4 regions of the Nonomuraea fuscirosea genome follow, and region 2 is predicted to be linked to each of the others. Evidence: riboswitches for the same ligand, from Rfam matches in the RefSeq annotation. Region 2 holds a riboswitch; each other region holds the start of a gene.

Region 1 (4,163 bases), 3.7 Mb from region 2:
GCCCGTACTGCTGCGGCTGACCGTAGCCCTGCTGGCCGTAGGCCTGCTGCTGGTCGTAGCCCTGGCCGTAGCCGGGCTGCGACTGCTGCTGCTGACCGTAGCCCTGCTGACCGTAAGCCTGCTGCTGGTCGTAACCCTGCTGCCCGTACTGGGCCTGCTGGCCGTAGTCGGGCTGGGACTGCTGCTGCTGCCCGTAACCCTGCTGCTGGCCGTAGCCCTGCTGCTGGCCGTACTGGTCCTGGCCGGACTGGGGCTGCTGGCCGTACTGCGGCTGCTGACCCGACTGGGGCTGCTGGCCGTAGCCCTGCTGCCCGTACTGCGCCTGCTGGCCGTAGTCGGGCTGGGACTGCTGCTGCTGTCCATAGCCCTGCTGCTGACCGTACTGGTCCTGCTGGCCGTAGCCGGGCTGCGACTGCTGCTGCTGACCGTACTGCGGCTGCTGACCCGACTGGGGCTGCTGGCCGTAGCCCTGCTGCCCGTACTGCGCCTGCTGGCCGTAGTCGGGCTGGGACTGCTGCTGCTGTCCATAGCCCTGCTGCTGCCCGTAGCCCTGCTGCTGACCGTACTGGTCCTGCTGGCCGTAGCCGGGCTGCGACTGCTGCTGCTGTCCATAACCCTGCTGCTGACCGTGCTGGGGCTGCTGCTGGCCGTATTGCTGTTGCTGGCCGTAGCCCTGCTGGCCGTAGCCGGGCTGGGACTGCTGCTGCTGTCCGTAGCCCTGCTGCTGACCGTACTGGGGCTGCTGCCCGTAGGCGTCGTCCGCCCGGTAGCCGACCACAGTGACGTCGGGATCGGGCTCGCCGGGATGGCGGCCCGAGTTCTGCTGCCCGTAAGGGGTGCCGGGGGCAGAGTTTTCTCCGGAGTCGTCCTGTGGATACGGCGGCTGTCCGGTGCTCACCGTGTCACCTCGCTTCGAGTGCGCATGTGGCACGTGTCAGGACACATGCCTGTGCTGCCCAACGTATCGACATAGGTATCAACAATCACCTTTCCATCTGGTCAAGGTCCGCGTCACCCGATGTCAGATGGAGCAGCATGCGGGTGTTGCCCAGGGTGTTCGGTTTGACGTGTTCCAGGTCGAGGAACTCCGCCACGCCCTCGTCGTAGGAGGCGAGAAGTTCGGCGTACACCTCGGGTGAGACGGGGGTGCCCTGAATCGGGCGAAACCCGAGTCTCGCGAAGAAATCGACCTCAAAAGTTAGACAGAATACACGCCGCAGACCCAGATCCGTCGCCTGCTGTATCAGCGCCGAGACGATCCGGTGGCCGACGCCCATGCCCCGGCACTCGGGATCCACGGCCACGGTGCGGACCTCGGCGAGGTCCTCCCACAGCACGTGGAGCGCGCCACAGCCGACCACCTGCCCGCCCCGCTCGGCGACCCAGAACTCCTGCACGTCTTCGTACAGGGTCACCGTGGCCTTCTCCAGGAGCCGCGAGCCCGCGCCCGCGTAGGTGTCCACCAGCCTCCTGACCGCGCGCACGTCCGGCGTGCGGGCACGCCGGACCACCACCGCGGTCTCGGGCATCGTCAGTTCGGCCACCTGCTCCATGGCTCTCCAGAGTACAGATGTCATTACGGCTCGGCCCTAACTGCCATGTCCCGGCCCATCCTGTTACATGGGCCGGTCATATGGGCGCGCCCCTGGCGCCGGCCCCGCGGGCGCGGCGGAAGCAAGGGCAAAGGGGACATAAAGTCGCTTCTGTACGAGGGGGCACGAGATCACCTTGTGACCCTTCGGTTGTGAAACCTCTACAGACTCGGCAGTTCTGGTTGAGCACGAACCCGGAGTGCATTAGTGTCCTGCGACGATGTCCCCCACGTGTCGCAACGTGAGAGACACGCCCAATTCCCGCGAGGGAAGCCGGGGACCCGCCGGTGACGACCCCCATCGTCACCACTGGGGTGAATCCGAATCGTTCGGTAGGGCTGCTCCGGCCCGAACCCGTCAGCTAACCCGGTAGGCGTCCATGAGAGGAGCTGGTTGGTGAAGCGCACGCACCACGGTGGGGGGAAGACGGCGGGCAAGCACGCCCGCCCTCCGGAACGGTCTCGGCGGCCGCACCGCTTCGGTGTGGTGAGTGTCACGATCGCCGCGTTCCTCATCGCGATCCCCGTCGGTTCCGCGTCCGCCGATCCCAAACCCTCGCTCAAGGAGCTGGCCAAGCGGGTCGAGAAGATGCACACCGAGATCGAGACGCTGAGCGAGCAGTACAACGGCCAGCGGGAGAAGCTCAAGACCGCCAAGAAGGCCGCTGAGGCCGCGAAGAAGACCCTGGCCACCAGTGAGGCCGATCTCGCCGCCAAGCGGGCCAAGGCCGCCATGCTCGCCGAGAACGCCTACATCACGGGCGGCCTGGGCCGGGTGCTGGCCTTCACCACCTCCAAGGACCCCGACACCTTCCTCGACCGCGCCGCCACCACGTACGTGCTGGAGCAGCAGCAGGGCGAGGCGGTCAACGCCGTCACCAAGGCCAGGGCGGCCGCCGAGCGGGCCAGGGCCGGCGCCAAGTCCCGCATCGACGAGGTCGAGCAGCTCGTCGACGAGCTGGGCGGCAAGCGCGACAAGATCACCAAGCTGGTCACCAAGGTCGAGAGCAACCTGTTCAGCCGGGCGCTGGGCGAGGCCGGACGGCCCGGCACCCGCGCCACGCGCGTGGACCTGCCGATCGTCGGCGCCGGCAAGGCGGCCCAGGCCGCCCGCTGGGCGCTCACGCAGCAGCTCAAGCCGTACGTCTGGGGCGCCGAGGGGCCGAGCTCCTACGACTGCTCCGGCCTCGTCATGGCCGCCTACCAGAAGGTGGGCATCTCACTGCCGCACTACACCGGCAGCCAGTGGACGGCGGGCCGGCACGTCACCCGTTCGGAGATGCGCGTCGGCGACCTGGTCTTCTTCTACGGCGACCTGCACCACGTCGGCATCTACCTGGGCGGCGGCATGATGGTGCACGCGCCGCGGACCGGCGACGTGGTGCGCATCGCCTCGCTCGCCAACCGGCCGTTCGCCGGCGCCGTACGCATCGCCGACTGAGCCCGTACCCACGCCCGTACCCGCCGCCGCGGGCGCCCCTCGCCCGTCGCTAGATCAACTGGCGGCGGGCCGCCCAGGCGACCGCCTCGATCGCCGTGGCCACGCCGATGCGGTCGCAGATACCCCGTAATCTTCGGCGTACCGTACGGCCACTGATGTCAAGACGTCTGCCCACCCGGTCGACCGTGACTCCCTTGGCCAGCTCCGCCAGCAACGCAAGGTCGGCATGGCTCAACTCAACGCCTTCCGTGAGCAAATCCATCGGGAGCCCTCCCCCCCAACAGCTGAACTTGGGCCTCTCAAGCGGGCCGAAGTCGCTCCTCGCAGACGGTAAACGCATCCTGGAAAGGTCGTCAAGCATGACAATCCGCGCTCTTGACGAGCGCTATTGACATGATCCGATATATATGACGCACTCGCGATATGTCGCCAATGATCGTCGTACGATGAACGACGTCATCGAGCCTTCCGGCAGGCCGGGATCCGGCAATGACGAACGCGGCGGACGCGCTGGGTTTTGCTCCATTCGACCGCGAATTTCTGCGTGATCCTTATCCCCGTCTCCACGAGACGCGCGCGCGGGCCACGTCGTTCCGCACGCGTGGCGGGATCACTCGCAGCCACCACGCGCGACCCTGGTCCGCGATCCCGGCTCCGGCCGCGGCGCCGCGCCCGTGGAGAACGCAGCCGCAGGTCAGCAGGCCGTGTCCGTCCTGTGGACGGACCCGTCCGACCACACCGGGCTGCCCGCCCCGGCGAGCAGGGCGTTCACTCCCCGCATGTTCCAGCGCCCGCGCCCGCGCGTCGAGACCGCCACCGCCGGCCCGATCGTCGCGCCGCCCGGCGGGAGCGGCCTCATGTCCGCTCCGGCCCGGCCACTTCCGGTCATGGTGATCAGCGAGGGGCCCGAGGCGCCCCAGGAGGACCACGGACGCTGCCGCGGCTGGAGTGAGATCCTGGCGCGCAGCCTTGACCCGATGCTTACAGCGGAGCTCGGATCGGAAACCGGGCAGGCCCAAAGGGAGTTTCGCGACCACTTCCGCGAGCTCGCCGCACTCCGCCGCGAGCGCCCGGGAGACGAGCCCCCGAGCGCGCAGACGCGGATACAGGAGCTGAGCGGGCGCGAGTCGC
Region 2 (4,163 bases):
CCACGCCTCCTGGTACGCCCGCGCCGGCCGCGCCGGGTCCCGATCGTCCATCGCGAAGTCAGCGGGGCCTGGCAGTGCGTCCGGCAGGCGTCCGGCCCGTACCTCGGCGGCGAGTTCTGCGGCGACGGTCATCACGGGCAGCCCGGCGTCGCGGTAGCCCACGTAGTCGGCGAACCCTTCGTACAGCCAGACGGGGAGGCCGTCCGTGCCCGCCACGACGTGGGTGAGCTCATGGGCGAGCACCACGTCCTTACCCGTGGGGGTGAGGGTGGCGAAGAGCTCGGGAACGATGATCACGCGCCCGCCGTCGGCCAGCGCGGCCAGCCCGTCGGCCCGGGCCACGCGCGCCAGGCGGGCGGCCTCCTGGGCGGATTCCGGCACGATCACCAGCGGGCGCACGGGTCTGCCGAGCACCAGGCCCACTCTGAGCCCGGCCCTGTCGGCCCGAGCCGCCATCTCCTCCAGCCCGCCGCCATCGCTGCCGTCGCGGCCGTCGTCACCACTGCCGTGGCCCACGATCGTGGCGTGCCGTCCGCGGCGGATCACCGTGTCGCGGCCCGGCCAGAGGTCGCGGGCCTCCGGGGGAAGGATCGGGGAGTCGGGGAGCGGCGCGCCGCCGGAGGCGAGGAGCAGCAGGCCGGCCACCACGGCTCGTCGGCTCACCTGCTCGGACACGAAGCCCGATCGTAGCCGGACCCGCACGGGCTTCATCCCGGCCGGGCCGCACCGGCGTTCCGGATGCCGGCGTGCCGTGGGGTGACCCCGGACGGGCGGGGAGCCCGACGGGGTGGCTCCGGACGAGTGGGGAGCCCTGTGGAGTGGCTCCGGGCGGGTGGGGAGCCCAGCGGGGTGGCTCCGTGGGGATGGTCTGGACGTGCGAGAGCCCCGTCCGGGTCCGGGAAAGTCTCCGTGGATCCGGGCGGGGCTTCTTCACATGCCGGGACGGACCGCGCCGACGAATGACGACCTGCGCCAACCGCCCAGCTTGTCGATGCGCACCCGTTCGCCTGTCCGAGGCGAGTGGATCATCTTGCCCTTGCCGACGTACATGCCGACGTGACCGAGCCCGCTGAAGAACATGAGATCACCGGGCTTCAGGTGCCGCCAGGAGATCTTGTTCCTGATGCGGGCGAACTGGCTGCTCGCCACCCGCGGGAGCTTCACCCCGGCTCGTTTCCAGGCGAACTGGACGAGACCGGAGCAGTCAAACGAACCAGGACCTGTGGCTCCGTACCGATACGGGTCACCGATCTGGTTCTTGGCCACGGCGACGGCCTTGCGGGCCTTCGCTTGCTGCCGAGCGACCTTGGCTGCCCTTCGCTGGGCGGCCGTGACCTTCTTCGAGGTCTTAGCGGTGGTTTCCGCTTTCACCGTCGTGACGGTCGATTCGCTCGTCGTCTCCGCCTGAGCCGTTGGGGCATGGAGGATGGCACCTCCGGCCGTCACGGTCATGGTGAGCGCTACGCCACTCAGGGCAAGGCGGGACAGACGGGGGTTCTGCAGGGAGCTGGACAGGATTTCTCCTTGTGTCTTCCACGAACGCCTACCGGGTTAGCTGACGGATTCGGGCCTGGAAGTCGCCCTACGGCGCGATACGCGCGCCGATTCACCCCTGATCCCTGGGGAAACGTGGGATCGCTGGGTCCCCGGCTCCGTGCCTCCTGGCTGCACGGATTCGGCAGGTCGAAGCCCCGATGAACATGGGGATATCGGGGGACGACCGGCGGATCTCTATCTGTCTCACATCGGGAGGGGACCGATGCGGGTTCGCGGCGCCATGGCTTGTGCACCGCGACGACGCCAGAAGCTACGCGCAAAGTTCAAGGATCGGCAAAGCGTGAGCCTGGCTGTAAAGATCAGACAGAGGACCTTGTCAGATTCGAAACCCCTGCTGGAACACCAGGTTCTGTTATGGAAATGTGACCCTGCTCACACTTGCGCGAACACAAGATTGTCAGGTCCCAATTGTCGCTTATGTCACAGATTTCACGCCTAAATCATGCGTTCTCCACCTGGGAGCGCTCCCGAGGCTTGTGACCGCCTTGCGGGAGAGCACGGGAAATATCCGCATATGTACGGCAGGAACCGTAGGCATCGCAGCAGATCAAGAAAGACTTTCACTGCACGAAGCCGTCGTTGAAACGATGATCCATAGTAACGGAAGGCAGAAAAAAGGTCCCGCCGGAAGCCGCGAACGGCGAGACGGCGGGACCGGAAACCAGCGTTACGGGCGGACGGCCCCCACCAGGGTGCTGCCGTACGCCGAGAGCTTGACCACCTTGACGACGTCGCCCGTCTGCGGCGCGTGCACGATCTGCCCGTTGCCCGCGTACATGCTGACGTGCCCCAGCCCCGCGCTGAAGATGAGGTCACCGGGCTGCAGCGACTTGATGTCCACCTTGCGGCTGGCGCCCCACGACCACTGCTGCCACGTCGTCCGGGGCAGCGAGACCCCGGCCGCCCGCCAGGCCGCCTGGGTCAGCCCTGAGCAGTCGTACGCGCCCGGGCCCGTGCCGCCGAACCGGTAGGGCTTGCCCACCTGCGCGAACGCGAACCGCAGGGCCGCCGCCGCGCTGCCCGAGGCGGGGCCGGTGTACTTGAGGCCCACGCTGTTGGGGTTGCCCGGATTGTAGGCGCCCAGCTTCTCCAGCAGTTTCTTCTGATCCTTGATCAGCTTCAGGATCTCCGAGCGTTCTTTCTCGACCGCGTCGCGTTCCTTGTCGGCGTCCTGCAGCGCCTTCTGCGCCTTGCCGCGCTCGACCTTCAGGCCCCGGTTCTCCCGGTCGAAGGCCGCCAACTTCTCGGCCTTCTCCTGCGAGACCTGCCCGGCCAGGGCCAGCCCGGCGAGCATGTCCTGCGGGTCGGGAGAGCCGAAGATACCGGGCCATGAGGTGACGTCGTTGCCGGCCTGGTAACTGGAGACCGCCATGCCGACGACCTCCGCCCGCAGGTCCGCGACCGTCGCGAGCTTGCGCTTGTAGCTCGTGTTCAGCTCGCCGTACGTGGACCTGGCCTTCTTGTAGCGCTCGGTCGCCGTGTTGTAGCGGTCGACGACCTTGTCGGCCTTGTCGTTGAGCTTGTCGAGCTTGGCCTTCGCCTGCGCGAGCGTGGGCTTGGGGTCAGCTGTGGCCGCCCCCATGGGGATCAGCATCAGCCCGAACGCGAGACCCGTGGCCACCGGCACCCGGCCAAACCTCACTGTGTCGCCTCCCAGGGATTATATCTGGGGCGAAATAGTACAGAAGTGGCGGGTGTGGTTCACCAAAACCGCCATTTCGTAACTTAGGCGCGACCGAGCCTGCGCAGCAGCAAACCTGACGGAACGGGTCTGGCGCCCATCCGCCTGACAGACTCGGCGACTTCGCGGTCCGACGACACCACGGCCATGGCCCGGCCCGGCGGTTCGGCGCGGACGAGCTGGCGGATGAGGTCGTCGGCGATCTCCCCCGGCGCGCTGAACAGCACCCGCACCCCGCGAGGGGCCGTCACCTGCACGGGGGCGTTCAGCTCCGCCCCGTCGAACACCACGGTCACCTCGACCCTGGTCTGCGCCACCAGCCCGCCGAGCCCGGTCATGAGCCGGTTGCGCTGGTCGGCCAGGGTGAGGGTGCCGTAGCCGGTTTTGGTGACGTTGTAGCCGTCGATGATCAGGTGCACCTGGGGCAGGGCCAGCAGCTGGTCGAGCAGCTGCGGGTCATCGTCGGCCAGGGCCCGCGCGGGGACGCCGCGCACACCGGGGCGCTCGCCGGTGACCGCGGCGACAGAGTCGGCCGGCCGGCTGATCGTGGTGGGCAGGGCCAGCTCGCGGCGCAGCCCGGCCGAGGCGTCCTGCAGCGCGTCGAGCAGCACCCGTACGCGGGCGTCCTCGATGCTCCTGCCCTCGCGGGCGGCCCGGCGTGAGGCTTCGAGCTGCTTCTCCACGTCGGCCAGCCGCTCGCGCAGCCGGCGCAGCTCGGACTCGCCCGCGCTGCCGGCGGCGGTGGCGGCGTGCCTGGCCTCCTCGGCGGCCTGCTCCATCTCCTCGGCTCGGCGCACCGCGCCCTTCGCGCGCTCGCGGGCGTCGTGCAGCTTGCGGCGCAGGTCGGAGTTCTCCGCGCGGGCCGCCCTGATCTGCTCGCGCAGCCGGTCGGCCTCCTCCTTGGCGGCGCTCTTCTGCGTGGCCA
Region 3 (4,163 bases), 5.1 Mb from region 2:
CGAAAACGCGGCCGGAACCTGATCAGCCACCGGGAAGAGCCGTGGTGGCCGCCTCGGAAGGGGAAGGTCGGCGGCCACCCGGCCGTCATCGCGCGGTAGGGCGCTTGCCGTGGTTCGCCTTCTTCTTCTTGCGTGCCTTGCCCTTGCGTGCGCGCCTGGCCATGAGCTCGCCTCCCGGTGATCGAGAACGGGTGATCCGGTACGGGCATGAGTTCCCAACGTCTCTCCCCGCGCTGACCAGCGCAAGTGGTCCCGGCGAACTAACATTCCCCAACAATTCCGTGTCATAATTTGGTGGAATCTGTTGGAAGGAGCGGGCGTGCTCGCACAGCAGCGTCAGCAGGCGATTCTCGAACGCGTGCGCAGCCACGGCGGCGTCCGGGTGGCCGATCTCGTACGCGAGCTCGGCGTCTCCGACATGACGATCCGCCGGGACCTGGAGGTGCTCGCCGAACGCGGGCTCCTGGAGAAGGTGCACGGCGGCGCGACCGCGCTCGGCCCCGGATCGACCGAGGAGCCGGGCTTCACCGCCAAGTCCGCCCGCCAGCAGCAAGAGAAGGAGGCCATCGCGCGGCAGGCGGCGGGCCTCGTCCGGCCCGGCACGGCCGTGGCGCTGTCGGCGGGGACGACCACGTGGGCGCTGGCCCATCATCTGATCGGCGTGCCCGACCTGACCGTGATCACCAATTCGATCCCGGTCGCGGAGGTCTTCCACCGCAACCCGCGCGCCGATCGCACCGTGGTGCTGACCGGCGGGGTGCGTACGCCGTCCGACGCGCTGGTGGGGCCGGTCGCGGTGGCGGCGATCCGGCGGCTGCACGTGGACACGCTCTTCCTCGGCGTGCACGGGATGAGCGTGCGGGCCGGGTTCACCACGCCCAACCTGCTGGAGTCGGAGACCGACAGGGAGCTGGTGACGGCGGCGACCCGGCTGGTCGTCCCGGCCGACCACACGAAGTGGAACACGGTCGGCATCAGCACCATCGCCGAGCTGAGCGAGGCCCACGTGGTCATCAGCGACGCGGGGCTGCCCGAGGACGCACGCACGGACCTGGCCGAACGGGCCGGGCAATTGATCATCGCGGAGGGCTCGCAGTGAAGCGCACCATCACCCACCTGGCCGACGGCCGAGAGCTGATCTACTTCGACCGGCGCGACGACGCCGACAGGAGCGCGATCGACCGGCGGCCGCTCGACCCCCGGCCGGTGGCCTCCGAGTTGCGCTACGACCCGCTGACCGAGGAGTGGATCGCGGTCGCCGGGCACCGGCAGACGCGGACGTTCCTGCCGACCGGCGGCGCGTCCGAGTGCCCGCTGTGCCCGTCGACGGACGAGCGGTCGACGGAGATCCCGTCGTACGACTACGACGTGGTGGTGTTCGAGAACCGCTTCCCCTCTTTCTCCACAAATTTCGGGACTTATCAGGAAGTGGGCGGGCTGAGTGAGGTCCGTCCGGGTGTGGGGAGGTGTGAGGTGGTGTGCTTCACCTCCGACCACTCCTCCTCCTTCTCCCGGCTCTCCGACGCCCAGGTGGAGCTGGTCATGGAGGCGTGGGCCGACCGCACGGCCGAGCTGTCCGGGATCGAGGGCGTGGAGCAGGTCTTCTGTTTCGAGAACCGGGGCGAGGAGATCGGCATCACGCTCGCGCATCCGCACGGCCAGATCTACGCCTACCCGTACGTCACGCCCAAGACCAAGCTGCAACTCGGCGCGGCTGCCCGCCATCGGGGGCCGGGCAACCTCTTCGCCGACGTGCTGGCCGCCGAGCGGGAGGCGGGGACTCGGGTGGTGGCCGCCAACGAGCTGTGGACGGCTTTCGTGCCGGCCGCCGCCCGCTGGCCGTTCGAGGTGCACGTGTATCCGCACCGGCAGGTGCCCGATCTGGCGGCGCTCACGGAGGAGGAGCGGGCGGCGTTCGCCCCCCTCTACACCTCGGTGCTGCGGGCCTTCGACGGGCTGTTCGGCGTGGTGATGCCGTACATCTCGGCCTGGCACCAGGCGCCCGTACGCCAGGACAGGGAGCTGGCGTACCTGCACCTGGAGCTGTTCAGCATCCGGCGGGCGCCGAACAAGCTGAAGTTCCTGGCCGGCTCGGAGTCGGCGATGGGCGCCTTCGTCAACGACGTGCTGCCGGAGGAGGCGGCGCTCATGCTTCGGTCACAGGTAGATCACTAATTGATTTCTGCTTAAGGTCGCATGACTCGTGATCTACCACTAATATCCCCATAAGCACCGGCCACAACAGCCGTAGCTTGCCTAATCCCGGGCGCGTGGCCCGGGAGCCGGGGACCCGAAACCGCACCTGGGGTGAATCCGCTTCGGTGGTAGGGCGCACTCCCATGCCCGAACCCGTCAGCTAACCCGGCCGGCAGAGGGAGAGGAACACCTACGTGGCGGCTTCGTCCCCCGCGACTCTTGCCATCGGTCTGATCACCGCCGCCGCCGTCGCCGTCATGCCGGCGATGCCGGCGTCCGCGGCCCCCAAACCCTCGGAGGCGAAGCTCCGGGCGCAGCTCAAACAGCTCAACACCAAGGTCGACAAGCTCATCGAGAAGTACAATCTCAAGCGCGTCGAGCTGGCCAAGGCCCAGCAGGCCGCCGAGGCGGCCAAGGCCAGGGTGGCCGCCGCCGAGCAGACGCTGGTCACGGCCCAGCAGCGGGTCGCCGAGATCGCCCGCCTGCGCTACCAGAACGCCGATCCGTCGCTGCCCGTCTTCCTGACCCCCGAGAACGGCAGCAGCGCCGCCATGCTCGAACAGCTGACGGCCGAGCAGCAGGCGATCGTGCAGAGCGTGGCCAAGGCCAAGGACGACAAAGTGAAGGCGAGCAAGGAGGCCGCCGCGCTGGCGACCAAGATCAAGACCGACGCGGCCGCGGTGGACGAGCAGCGCGACGACGCCGAGGACCTCATCGACGACATCGAGGACAAGCTCAAGGACCTGGTGCCGTTCGGGTCGGGCCGCAACTCCGACGGCTCGTGGGCGCCCCAGTTGCCGTCCGGCGCCGAGCACATCACCCCGCGTACCCAGCTGATGAAGGAGCAGGTGGCGAAGAACTTCGCGCTGCCGTTCTCCGTCGGCTGCTTCCGCGCGGGCTCCAGCGGCGAGCACCCACTGGGCCGGGCCTGCGACTTCATGATGAGCACGGGCGGCTCGATGCCGTCGGCCGCCAACAACGCCCTCGGCGACCGGCTCGCGGACTGGGCGCTGGCGAACAAGGGCAAGCTGGGCGTCAAGTACGTGATCTGGAAGCAGCGGATCAACCAGGGATCGGGCTGGCGCACAATGTCCGACCGCGGCAGCATCACCGAGAACCACTACGACCACGTGCACATCTCGATGAACTGAAAAGGGGACGAATAGCATCTGATGAGCTATTCGCGCTCTTGAAGAAGGCGTTTTAGCCGGTCGTCGGTCTGCAGGGTGACGCACTCCAACGGGTCTCAGTGGAGGGTGCCGCACACCTGGTGCTCGTGGACGGTGTCGTGGTGCCGTTGCACCCGCAGGACGCGGTGTTCACCGGGATGCTGACGGAGTGGGAGCGGCAGCAGCGGGCGCGGCTGCCGGCGGCCTCGACGATCAAGACGCGGGTGGATCTGGTGCGGCGGTTCGCGGCATTCACGGCAAAGGTAACCTGCTCCGACTGCGGCGAGCCGGCGCCGCCCGTCGTGGTTCCGGACGGCCGCAGCGACACCAACCGCGTCCTCTGCTCCCGGTGCTATGCACGTCCTCGTCGCCCCTGCGGGGTCTGCGGACGATCCCGCCGTGTCGCGCTGAAAGCCACTGACATCAGCCCTGACATCTGCCCTGCGTGCTATCAGGCACCCGAGGTGTCCTGCGCGATCTGTGGTCGGCGCGACCGTGGTCGGCACACCGGCATCGGTGATGTTCCGGCGCGCTTCGGTTGCATGCTCGCCGTCCGCGTGGACACCCTGCTCACGGGGCCTGACGGGAGCATCGCAGGGACACTGATGCCGCTGCGCGAGGCCATTCTCGCGACGAACAACGCCCAGGCCGCCCTCTCCAACTTAGAGGTCCTAACAGAAAGATCAGCAGACGAGGCGTCGCCAGCAGATGATCGCCGCGGCGAGGGTCATGAATGCTTCGTGGATGTCGTCGCGGATTTCCCAGCGGATGCGCAGGCGGCGGAACCAGTGCAGGAGC
Region 4 (4,163 bases), 630 kb from region 2:
ACGCCGCGTGGCCTGGAGCGGCCGCAGGCCCGCGCGGGGCACGACGGCCGTCGCGGGGCCGAGCAGCCCGGCGTGGTGGGCCTCGACGGCGCACAGCATCTGGAGCGGGGACTCCACCCAGGCCGACGCCTGTTCGACCACTCCTTGCCCTCCCAGCGGGGTGATGGGCCGTTCACGACCGCTTCAAGGTAGCCCGGCCGGCTTAAGCCGGCCGGAACGCGGCATGAACAATGGGGAGTATGAACTCGCTCTTGCTCAACACGGACGGCGTGCAGATCCCGCAGCTGGGGTACGGCGTCTTCCAGGTGCCGGCCGACGAGGCCGAGCAGGCGGTCGCCACCGCGCTCCAGGCCGGCTACCGCCACATCGACACGGCCGCCGCGTACGGCAACGAGGAGGGGGTGGGCCGGGCCGTCCGCGCGAGCGGGCTGCCGCGCGAGAAGGTGTTCGTCACCACCAAGCTGTGGAACGGCGACCACGGCCGTGCCGAGGCCGCCTTCGACGAGAGCCTGACCCGGCTGGGGCTGGACCACATCGACCTCTACCTCATCCACTGGCCGGTGCCGCGGCAGGACAAGTACGTCGAGGCATGGAAGGCCATGGAGCGGATCTACCGCGACGGGCGCGCCAAGGCCATCGGCGTGTCGAACTTCACCGTCGGCGCGCTCACCCGGCTCATGGAGGAGACCGACATCACGCCGGCCATCAACCAGATCGAGCTGCACCCGTACCTGCAGCAGCGCGAGCTACGCGCTTTTCACGAGGCCAACGGCATGATCACCGAGGCGTGGAGCCCGCTGGGGCAGGGCAAGGGTCTGCTGACCGACCCGGCGCTGACGGTGCTGTCGGAGAAGTGCGGCAGGACGCCGGCGCAGATCGTGCTGCGCTGGCAGTTGCAGCTCGGGAACGTGGTCATCCCGAAGTCGGTGACGCCGGCGCGGATCAAGGAGAACATCGACGTGTTCGACTTCATTCTCGACACGGAGACGATGGCGGCCATCGGGGCGATGAACAGGGGGCAGCGGATCGGTCCTGACCCGGACACGTTCAACGTGACGTGATTGGCGCTTCACCGCTTTTGTGACAGGAGAGACATTGGGGCTGTCCCGATTTATCCCCACATAACCATCTTTTTACCTTTCCTGTACGATCTGCGGCGTGCGAGAATTCACCTGGGGAATAGCGGCGACCGGCGGCATCGCGCGTACCGTGGGGGCGGCCATCGCCGCCGAACCGGGCATGCGGGTCGGCGCCGTCGGTTCACGGAACCTGGCCAGAGCGCAGGCCCTGGCCGCCACGCTGGGGGCGGAGTCGGCCTACGGCTCCTACGAGCGGCTGTGCGCCGATCCGGCGATCGACGCCGTCTACGTGGCCACGCCGCACGCCCAGCACCTCCAGGTGGCCGAGGCCGCCATCGCGGCCGGCAAGGCCGTGCTCTGCGAGAAGCCGCTGGCGGCGAGCGTGGACGACGCCGAGAAGATGGTGCGACTGGCGCGCGAGGCGGGCGTGTTCCTGATGGAAGCGATGTGGATGCGGTTCAACCCCCTCATCCAGTCGATCGCGGCCGATCCGCGCTTCGGCGACCTCCGCTCGGTGCAGGCCACGTTCGGCTTCGCCGCCCCGTACGATCCCGCCCATCGGCTCTGGGCGCCCGATCTGGGCGGCGGCGCCCTGCTCGACCTGGGGATCTACCCGTTCAGCCTGGCTCAGCTGCTCCTCGGCACGCCCTCGGGCCTGCACGTCACCGGCTCCCTGGCCCCGACCGGGGTGGACGCGGAGGTGGCCGGGACGTTGCTCTACCCCGGCGGACGGCACGCTCTCGTGGCGGCCTCCTTGCTGGGGAATTACCCGAACATGGCCAGCGTTGTGGGTACCCGGATGCGGGCGGACATCCCGGCGCCGTTCTGGGCGCCGGAGCGGATCCTCCTCACCGGGCCCTCCATGGAGCCGGAAGAGCACGTGCTCGATCCGGCGGACAACGGTTACGCCGGGGAGCTTCGCGAAGTCCGCGCCGCCACGGCCGATGGCAGGACCGAATCCTCGATCATGCCGCTTGATGAATCCCTTGCCATGATGGGACTTCTGGCCGACGCGCGTAGACAACTCACCTGACTGCGCTTTTATGGATTTGTAATCCTCTTGCCTCATGTATTACCTTATGAGGCACCTTGAGGCATACGCCCGGTTTGTCCGGCTATGTCTGACCATCGCACGAAAGATCACAGGATCGTCCTGTGACCGCTGAATCCGTCTTCGTACGGAACCGGGGACCCACGTCCTTGGGGTGAATCGGCACCTCGGTGCCGTAGGGCAGCTTCCACGCCCGAACCCGTCAGCTAACCCGGTAAGCGGCATGGAAGCAAGGAGTAACCCCCTCGATGGCCAAGTACCGTCTTACCGCTGCACCCAAAACCGGCATCACCCGCGCCCTCCTGGGCGCCACCATCCTGGCCTCCGCACTCGGCGCCCCCATCGCGGCCAACGCCGACACCGCCACCGGAGTAGCCGCGGCCACCGCCGCCAGGCACCCGGACACCGCCGTCGCCGCCCACGAGGCCGGCGGCAAGAGCGAGGAGACCAAGGTCAACGTCACGGCCGACCAGGTCCTGTCCCTGGCCAAGGCCCAGATCGGCACCTCCGAGGACTCCTCGGGCGGCGGCACCAAGTACCAGCAGTGGTACGCCAGCTCCCAGCGCGCCGCCGAAACCGTCGCCCGCGACGGCGGCAACCGCAACGCGTACCTGAACGCCGCCTGGTGCTCGATGTTCGTCTCCTGGGTCGGCGAGCAGACCGGCGCCCGCCCGCAGGTCGGCTGGGACGCCTACACCGTCGCCCACGCCAAGTGGTTCAAGGCCAACCACCGCTTCGGCAGCGAAGCCAAGCCCGGCGCCGTGGTCTTCTTCTCCTGGAAGGGCGGCAAGTCCCTCAGCGACATCCAGCACGTCGGCTTCGTCGTGAAGGACAACCAGAACGGCACCATCTCCACGATCGAAGGCAACACCGGCAACGGCAAGGTCGAGGAGCGCATCCGTCCGAAGTCGCAGGTCGTCGGCTACGGCTACCCGGAATACGCCGCCTGACAAACCCCGCCGACACGAGCGCGCGCCCCACTGTGGGGCGCGCGCTCGCGCCTTTCCGGGGTACGGGGCCCGCGCGGGGGCTTCGGGGGAAACTACAAGGCCTTCCACAAGGGGGCGCTTCGCGCCACGAGGTTCCAGGCGGCATCCCCCAAGGGGGGCTGCCGCCCCCTTTCGATCCCCCAACCCCCCGCTCGCTCCGCTCGCCGTGGAACCCGGCCGACCCCGGTTACCCGACGACTCCGAAAGCCGTCGGCGGAAGATGAAGCAAACGATCAGCCCACAGAGGTGAGGCAGCAGCCGCCTGGACATGGGGATCTGTCGAAAAGTAGATCAAGATCCGAGACGAGCGGTCCCGTGGGCGGGGCGATCCGACAAACGACCAGTGGCGAGCGACTGGAGCCGTAACCGCCGGGCAGCAAGCCGGGCCGTTCGCTACAACACGGCCGTGCCGGTCGTCAACATCAACAAATGGCCATGACCAGCGCATGGGCAGCTAAGCCTGTCCGCCGCCCGGCACGATTCGCAGCCCATCACGATCCGCCCTGCACGATCCGGCCCGCCGGCGTTCCGTAGTACCAATGCCGCTCAGCCGGAGCGGGAGGGAGCGTACCGGCAGCCAGATCGACCAGCGCCTCTGCCAGCTCAACCAGCGGAGCCGCGTCGATGTGCTCCGCACCGCGCAGGAAGCCGGGAGCGCTCTCCTCCAGTTCGGGCCAGGTCGCGACTTCGGCTCGGTGCACGCCGCCACGGGCCTCGATCCGGCGAGCCGCCTCCACGACGCAGTTCAGGAGTACCTGTCGCCGGTCCTCGCCGAAGCCGTCCAGCAGGACCGCGCAACTGCTGCCGGCCAACGCATGGGTGCGGAGATCCTGCTCCAGCTCCGGCCACCACGAGGGCCGGGGATCCGCCGGCGCCTCCGCACAGACCCGCGCCGCTTCGACGAAGAGAACCCCGAGCGCCACGTCATAAGCCCAGAACATCGCGTCCCCGAACATCACCGGTACTGTCCTGCTCAACGACGCTCCTCCGCGACCGATCGCTCCCAGCGCACATCATGTCGAACCGATCACGTCCGCGGCACGT

Evidence for each region. Region 2 has a riboswitch for cyclic di-AMP ahead of OIE67_RS28895 (C40 family peptidase). Riboswitches for the same ligand answer to the same signal wherever they lie in the genome.
Region 1: linked by a shared signal. The riboswitch ahead of OIE67_RS45990 (C40 family peptidase) and the one ahead of OIE67_RS28895 (C40 family peptidase) in region 2 are both predicted to bind cyclic di-AMP.
Region 3: linked by a shared signal. The riboswitch ahead of OIE67_RS05505 (coiled-coil domain-containing protein) and the one ahead of OIE67_RS28895 (C40 family peptidase) in region 2 are both predicted to bind cyclic di-AMP.
Region 4: linked by a shared signal. The riboswitch ahead of OIE67_RS26075 (CHAP domain-containing protein) and the one ahead of OIE67_RS28895 (C40 family peptidase) in region 2 are both predicted to bind cyclic di-AMP.

Annotation. Positions count from the first base shown of each region.
Region 1 is NZ_CP109074.1:10,017,957-10,022,119, forward strand. It holds gene OIE67_RS45980 (RDD family protein) at 1-898, opposite strand, end outside; gene OIE67_RS45985 (amino-acid N-acetyltransferase) at 984-1,553, opposite strand; cyclic di-AMP (ydaO/yuaA leader) riboswitch at 1,834-1,983, shown strand; gene OIE67_RS45990 (C40 family peptidase) at 1,989-3,032, shown strand; gene OIE67_RS45995 (LuxR C-terminal-related transcriptional regulator) at 3,082-3,294, opposite strand; gene OIE67_RS46000 (hypothetical protein) at 3,727-3,891, opposite strand.
Region 2 is NZ_CP109074.1:6,331,061-6,335,223, forward strand. It holds gene OIE67_RS28890 (gluzincin family metallopeptidase) at 1-675, opposite strand, end outside; gene OIE67_RS28895 (C40 family peptidase) at 931-1,452, opposite strand; cyclic di-AMP (ydaO/yuaA leader) riboswitch at 1,526-1,691, opposite strand; gene OIE67_RS28900 (C40 family peptidase) at 2,225-3,199, opposite strand; gene OIE67_RS28905 (NYN domain-containing protein) at 3,283-4,163, opposite strand, start outside.
Region 3 is NZ_CP109074.1:1,226,246-1,230,408, reverse strand. It holds gene OIE67_RS05520 (nucleoside/nucleotide kinase family protein) at 1-22, shown strand, start outside; gene OIE67_RS55360 (50S ribosomal protein bL37) at 86-163, opposite strand; gene OIE67_RS05515 (DeoR/GlpR family DNA-binding transcription regulator) at 320-1,099, shown strand; gene galT (galactose-1-phosphate uridylyltransferase) at 1,096-2,175, shown strand; cyclic di-AMP (ydaO/yuaA leader) riboswitch at 2,244-2,385, shown strand; gene OIE67_RS05505 (coiled-coil domain-containing protein) at 2,391-3,347, shown strand; partial or broken gene OIE67_RS55355 (IS5/IS1182 family transposase) at 4,049-4,163, opposite strand, start outside.
Region 4 is NZ_CP109074.1:5,702,249-5,706,411, forward strand. It holds gene OIE67_RS26060 (hypothetical protein) at 1-141, opposite strand, end outside; gene OIE67_RS26065 (aldo/keto reductase) at 240-1,061, shown strand; gene OIE67_RS26070 (Gfo/Idh/MocA family protein) at 1,159-2,112, shown strand; cyclic di-AMP (ydaO/yuaA leader) riboswitch at 2,230-2,366, shown strand; gene OIE67_RS26075 (CHAP domain-containing protein) at 2,379-3,080, shown strand; gene OIE67_RS26080 (hypothetical protein) at 3,611-4,075, opposite strand.